Regions from separate parts of the Pectobacterium sp. HCp5_1 genome, predicted to be linked through region 1. Evidence: predicted binding sites of a transcription regulator. Region 1 holds the regulator's gene; the other holds the start of a gene.
The links. Region 1 encodes PurR, which represses purine synthesis genes. Its sites were predicted from a motif close to CANGCAAACGTTTGCNTG; they were not measured.
Positions count from the first base shown of each region.

Region 2: the regulator PurR is predicted to act here: its motif matches at 2,293-2,310, upstream of tusA (sulfurtransferase TusA).

Region 1 is NZ_JAUMIO010000004.1:209,093-212,679, forward strand. It holds gene Q3A88_RS05100 (riboflavin synthase) at 1-263, shown strand, start outside; gene cfa (cyclopropane fatty acyl phospholipid synthase) at 360-1,511, opposite strand; gene purR (HTH-type transcriptional repressor PurR) at 1,713-2,738, opposite strand; gene Q3A88_RS05115 (YnhF family membrane protein) at 3,128-3,217, shown strand; gene Q3A88_RS05120 (C40 family peptidase) at 3,434-3,587, opposite strand, start outside.
Region 2 is NZ_JAUMIO010000009.1:18,223-21,809, reverse strand. It holds gene Q3A88_RS08855 (zinc/cadmium/mercury/lead-transporting ATPase) at 1-1,925, shown strand, start outside; gene tusA (sulfurtransferase TusA) at 1,985-2,227, opposite strand; gene Q3A88_RS08845 (7-cyano-7-deazaguanine/7-aminomethyl-7-deazaguanine transporter) at 2,444-3,121, shown strand; gene Q3A88_RS08840 (DcrB family lipoprotein) at 3,309-3,587, shown strand, end outside.

The sequences.
Region 1 (3,587 bases):
TGGCAGATGAAGCGCTGATGAAATACGTGCTGCATAAAGGCTTCGTTGGGATTGATGGCATCAGCCTAACGGTAGGAGAAGTGACCCGTGGACGTTTCTGCGTGCATTTAATTCCAGAAACGCTGAACCGCACCACGCTGGGGCAGAAGCGTCTGGGAAATCGGATTAATATCGAAATCGACCCGCAGACACAGGCCGTGGTCGATACGGTCGAGCGTGTTTTAGCTAGCAAGCAGGCGAGCGAGCTCGGCAAGGAAGAGTAATTCCTACGTTGCACATTCTGGTAAACCGGACGGCGTTGCTACCGTCCGGTTTCTCTTTTCAGTCAGCACACGACTTTCTGTCAACACACAATGCTGTCAGCGCGCAACGCGCAATCCACCGTCGACCCCATCCGTGCTGAACAAGACCTGCCAGAGCTGAAGTTTCCTTGCTCTGAAAGCCCCTGCACAAAAGTTAAGATAGTAGCTGAACATCCGGCGGAAGCGGGCCGTGTAGCGTGTGGAAAGTCGTGGCCAGTTCTGCTGAAAGCGAGCGTGCCAGGCCATTAAGGTACGATCGTAATCAGCACCGAAATTATGCCAGTCTTCCATCACCATGTAAGGCTCACTTGCCTGCGCAATATGCTGTATGGAGGGAATACAGCCGTTGGGGAAGATGTATTTATGAATCCAGGGATCAATGTGCGGATTGGTCTTATTGGCCCCGATGGTATGTAGCAGAAACAGTCCATCGGGTTTTAGATTACGCCGCACGACGCGGAAATAATTGTCATAGTTGCGTGGCCCGACGTGTTCAAACATACCAACTGACACCACGCGATCGAATTGCCGATCGAGATCGCGGTAATCCTGTAGTTCAATGGTGACGTTCAGATCCTGACAACGTCGCTGCGCCAGCACCTGTTGTTCTCTGGAAATAGTGATGCCGTACACTGAAACGCCGTAGTGGCGTGCCGCGAATTCGGCCAGTCCGCCCCAGCCACAGCCGATATCCAGCAGCGTCATCCCTGATGTTAACTGGAGCTTTTCGCAGATCATGGCGAGTTTATCTTCCTGCGCCTGTTCCAGCGTCTGTGCCTGTTTCCAATAGGCGCAGGAGTATTGCATATAGGGATCCAGCATCAGGGTAAAGAGGTCGTTACCTAAATCGTAATGCGCTTTACCGACAACCTGAGCACGTTGGCGGGATTGTAAATTTGTGACGCGGGAGAGGGCGACGCGCGTCAGGTCGTGCAGACGGCGGGGCAGCCTGGCATCCAACCCCGCACGCAGGACGCGATGGGAAAACATATCCAGCCGTTCACACTCCCACCATTCATCCATGTAGCTTTCTCCCAGCCCCAGCGATCCCTCACGTAGGATGCGTTTAAAGAAATTGGGGTTGGTCACGCGGATGTCAAAAGGGCGAGTGCCGTTGATGGTGATATCCGCGCTGGCCAGCATGTCTTGCACGATGTGGAACCAGGGCGCGGTATTAGGATCCCATTCTTCTGTATAAGGTAAACCCATCATGTCTCCTTAACTTTATGTAAAAGTATCGTAAAACACATCAGGACAACACTTATCGCAGCCGAGGTATCGGCTGTCACCAGAGAAAATGAAACACGGTATTAAATTTAAAACTGCTTCAACCAGCATACAAGAGAATTGGCTGAAGCAGAGAGGAGAAGCAGTAGGAATAAGAAAATCGTCTGTACAGAATGGCTGCGGCTAGCGGCGATAGTCGAGGTAAGGGCCGTCTGCAACCGAGCGGCGTTCAATCAACGTCGGGTGCACTTCAATGACGTGTGCATCTTCCCGCTTACTGGTAATGCGATCCAGCAGCATCGCGAAAGCGGACTGACCCAGACGCTCCTTTGGCTGGTGGATGGTGGTCAGCGCAGGCGTAAAGAAACGCGCGTGGCGCACGTTGTCATAACCGATCACCGAAATATCCTGCGGCACACGCAGACCCAGTTCGTCAGCCGCACAGATAGCCCCCATCGCCATAATATCGCCGCCGCAGAATACGGCCGTTGGACGCTGTTTCTGTGCGAGGATCTGATGCATGGCTTTGTAGCCGGATTCCGGTTCGAAATCGCCCCGAACTACCCATTCGTCGCGTACGGTGATGTCGGCTTCCTTCAATGCTTTCAAAAAGCCGAGGTAGCGCCCGCTGCCGGTGTTGCGTTCTTGAGTGCCGGGGATGGCACCGATATCCCGATGGCCGCGTTCAATCAGGTAGCGACCTGCCATATAACCGCCTTCAAAGGCGTTATCGATAATCGTATCGGTAAAATCGCTGTGCATCTGTCCCCAGTCCATCACGACCATCGGAATGCTGCGATAATCTTCCAACATCGACAACAGCTCTGGTGGGTATTCAGCGCACATTACCAGCAGGCCATCGACGCGTTTTTGCGCCAGCATGGAAAGATAGGCGCGCTGTTTGCCGATGTCGTTATGCGAATTACACAGCACCAGCGTGTAGCCTTTGGCATAGCAGCTGTTTTCAACGGCTTCAATGATTTCGGCGAAATAGGGGGCTTCGCTGGATGTGGCCAGCAAACCGATAGATTTAGTGTGATTAACTTTGAGGCTGCGGGCGACGGCGCTGGGCGAATAGTGCAATTCTTTAATTGCCGCCCTGACGGCTGCCTTAGTCTCTTCGGCGACGAAACGTGTTTTATTGATCACGTGCGATACGGTTGTGGTGGAAACGCCAGCACGTTTTGCCACATCTTTAATCGTTGCCATCTAAAAATGACTCCTGAACTTACCTGTTACAGACGTAAGTATATTGTTAATCGTTTGCCTACGTTTAATGTTCTTCTTCTAAGCTAAAAAACAGGATTTCAGAAGGAGAATGCCGAATGTTATACCGAAGGGATCTGGGTTGACGTTTTTCGACTGATACGCAGCGCTTTCATAAACAGCGGATTGTGTCCGATTTATCATGAAAGTGAAAGGGCTAATTTATACTATTAGTGATGCATTCGTCCGAGATTTTTCGCTACAATTATGAAAGAATCGTAATAACCCTATTATTTGTGGCTTTTACTACCTAAACGGGTTTGGCTGTGAACGGTGGTGTCTTTTCAGATGAAGCTTTCAGATAAAATTCGTTCGTTAATAAGGAGTAATTCATGGATACAGATCTGAAGATGTCTTTGCTGACAACTGTTGGCTCGTTGGCTGTGATCATCGCGTTTAGTTTTATTGCGGTGCTGAACTAACCGAACGGTGCCTCTGGGCGGGTTAGGTATTCAGACACGTTGATGTTACATAAAACGTGTCTGAATCGCTTTATACCCGTCATATTTCAAGTTGCATGTGCGTTGGCTTCGTTCACTCACCCGAATCACTTACTTGAGTAAGTTCATCGGGATTCCTTCGCTTGCCGCCTTCCTGAAACTCGAATTATTTAGGGTATACCAGATATAACCTGTCTCTTAACGAATCGTCTGCGGTGTCACCACGCGACGTGCGCCAACGTAGTGTTCCTGCCAATAATCTTCACTCAGCTTGCTGATACGAATATCTGAGCCTGTACGCGGCGACTGAATAAATTTTCCTTCACCCAGATAAACCCCGACGTGATCGGCT
Region 2 (3,587 bases), on a different contig from region 1:
ATGCCGTTCAGCAAGCGGGCTTCACCTTGCAGGACACCGCACTCCCCCTCGTGCCACCCGACACCTCAACCGTACGTCGCTTCGTGCATGAATATGGCTTCTTAATACTTTTCACTCTGCTGGCTGCTGCAAGCTGGGGACTTTCCCTGCTAAGCGAGCGCGGCGGGCAGATCGCGTTTATCGCGACCACCATTATCGGGTTGATTCCGATACTGAAGAAAACGGTGCAGCTCATTCGTACGGGTACACCCTTCGCGATTGAAACGCTGATGAGCGTGGCTTCCATCGGGGCGCTCTTGATTGGCGCCACCACCGAAGCCACCGTCATCCTGCTGCTGTTTATGCTGGGCGAACATCTGGAATCTTACGCGGCAAACCGCGCGCGACGGGGCGTAACGGCGCTGATGGCGCTGCTTCCCGAAGATGCCACGGTCGTTGGCAACGGGCAGCGCCGCCTCGTTCCCGTCGCCAGTCTGGTTCCCGGTGACGTGATTGAAGTCGCCCCCGGCGGACGGCTCCCTGCCGATGCGGAACTCTTGAACAGCGACGCCAGCTTTGATGAAAGCGCGCTGACCGGTGAATCGGTTCCCGTTGAACGTACGCCCGGTGAGAAAATTGCCGCAGGCAGCCTGTGCGTCGATCGGGTTGTGCAGTTGCGCGTGGTGTCACAGCCGGGTAACAGCGCGATCGACCGCATTCTGCAACTGATAGAAGAAGCGGAAGAGCGCCGTGCGCCGATAGAGCGCTTCCTCGATAAATTCAGCCGCTATTACACGCCAGCCATCATGCTGCTGTCGCTGCTGGTGATTCTGGTGCCGCCGTTGTTGCTGGCGCAGCCGTGGCAAGAGTGGATTTATCGCGGCCTGACGCTGTTGTTAATCGGCTGTCCGTGTGCGCTGGTGATCTCAACGCCTGCGGCGATTACGTCTGGACTGGCCGCTGCAACGCGCCGTGGAGCGCTGATTAAAGGCGGCGCGGCGCTGGAATCGCTGGGCAGCATAAAGACTATCGCGTTCGATAAAACGGGCACGCTGACAGAAGGCAAACCGCAGGTAACGGACGTATTGCCCGCCGCGGGCGTGAGCGCAACGGCGCTGCTGACACGCACCGCCGCCGTGGAGTCCGGTTCGCACCATCCGCTTGCCAAAGCGATCGTCCAGCATGCGCGATCCAGCAGCACGTTCCTGCCAATGGCGGAAAACCGCAAAGCGCTGGCGGGTGTCGGCGTGGAAGGTACGATTGGCGGCAAGCGGATTCAGGTCAGCGCGCCGACTCGTGTCGCACCCGACTTGCTTGATACCGACTGGTTACAGCGGGTTGAGGCGCTGGAAAACCAAGGAAAAACCGTCGTGGTGGTGCAAGAGGACGATAGCCTGCTCGGCGTGCTGGCGTTGAGCGATACGCTACGTCACGATGCGCGTGAAGCGCTGGATGCCTTACAGCAGTTGGGGATTCGTGGCGTCATGCTTACGGGCGATAATCCCCGCGCGGCGGCGGCGATTGCAGCGACATTAGGGATCGATTACCGCGCCAGCCTGCTCCCCGCCGATAAGGTCACGGCAGTCAGCGAATTGAGTCAGCAGCATCCCGTGGCGATGGTCGGCGACGGCATCAACGACGCACCGGCGATGAAAGCCGCAACGATCGGGATTGCGATGGGAAGCGGTACGGATGTGGCGCTGGAGACGGCCGATGCAGCCTTAACGCACAGCCGCCTGACCGGGCTGGCGGCGATGATTAGCCTGTCGCGGGCGACGCAGCGCAATATTCGCCAGAACATTACCATAGCACTAGGGCTGAAAGCCGTATTTCTGGTCACCAGTATTCTGGGCATTACCGGGCTGTGGCTCGCCGTGCTGGCGGATTCCGGCGCAACCGCGCTGGTCACCGCTAACGCGTTGCGGCTCTTGAGAAAACAGGACTAATCGTAGTCTACGGTGCGCGGTGCAACGCCGCGCACCCGCAGCTGGAAGTATGACGAGTATTACCCTTTGCGCAGCAGATACCGATAGGGAAGCTGTTCAGTCTCCTGTGCCAGAAGCTCATGCTCCATGAACACGCAAAAACCGGGAATATCGCGGGTGGTGGCCGGATCGTCGGCAATAATCAGCAGCGTTTGCCCGGTTTCCATCTGGCGTACCGTCTTACGCACCATCATTACAGGTTCAGGGCAGCGCAGTCCCTGTGCATCAAGGGTTTTATCCGGGTTGGTAAAGGGATCGGTCATCAACGTTCTCAGTACAGGAATCAAAAAACCGCCTTAGTTTACGCTGAGGATTTCCCGACGCAAGCGACGACAACGTTTGCGCAGAAAACAACCATCTTTTCCTGGCAAAACACATTGCATTAGCGAAACAATTGCGTATTATGCCGCCGCGTTGCAGCATAAATCTGCACGTTATCTCTTGGGTTCCCTAACCCCAATAACCAAAAAGGTCACATTATGTATCGTTTTACTCCCCAGCAGCGGCTTACGGCGCTGATCTGGCTATCGTTGTTCCATGTCCTGATCATTACGTCGAGTAATTATCTGGTCCAGCTCCCGGTATTGATTTTCGGTTTTCATACCACCTGGGGCGCGTTTACCTTCCCGTTTATTTTTCTGGCAACTGACCTGACGGTACGGGTTTTCGGTGCGCCGCTGGCGCGTCGTATCATTCTGACCGTGATGGTGCCTGCTCTGGTCATTTCCTATCTGGTGTCGAGCCTGTTTTATCAGGGATCGTGGCAGTCGTTCGAGGCATTAAGTCAGGTGAATATCGTCGTGGCGCGCATCGCCTGCGCCAGCTTCATGGCTTATGTTCTCGGCCAGATTCTGGATGTTCACGTCTTCAACCGCCTGCGTCAGAAACGCGCGTGGTGGATAGCGCCGACTGTATCGACCGTGTTTGGTAATTTCAGCGATACGCTGGCCTTTTTCTTCATTGCGTTTTACCGCAGCACCGATGCCTTCATGGCGGCAAACTGGGTTGAAATCGCGATGGTGGATTATGCCTTCAAGTTACTGATCAGCCTGGCCTTCTTCCTGCCGATGTACGGCGTCATGCTGAACATGGTGCTCAAACGTCTGAGCGAGCAGAAAGGCACACCCGACTATCACTCCGTCAGCAGCCCCCATTAATGCCAATCAGGCGGCCATTTGCGCCGCCTTTTCTCATCAAGTCATTCATCGTTTTGTAAAAATAACGCAGGTACTAACAACGGTTTGCAACAACAAAATTCTTGTTTTTGCTATCTGAATAGGGTGCCATACTGTTATTACCTGTTTAAAACGATTATCTGTTTCAAAAACGAGAGAAAGGGATCCCATGTCGAATGTAATCAAATACCTCGGTGTCGGCTTGCTTGTCGGCCTGCTTGCTGCCTGTGATGGCAAAACGGATGACACTACAAAAGCGGGCGCACAAGATAAACCTGCCGCAGAAGCCAGCGCAGGTCAGAATATTGAATTAATGGAAGGCAAGATTGCGTTTACTCTGCCGGCCGACATGCGTGACCAGAGTGGTAAAGTGGGAACGCAGGCGAACAACATGCACGTTTACGCCAATGACAATGGGCAGAAAGCGGTCATCGTGATTCTGGGCGAC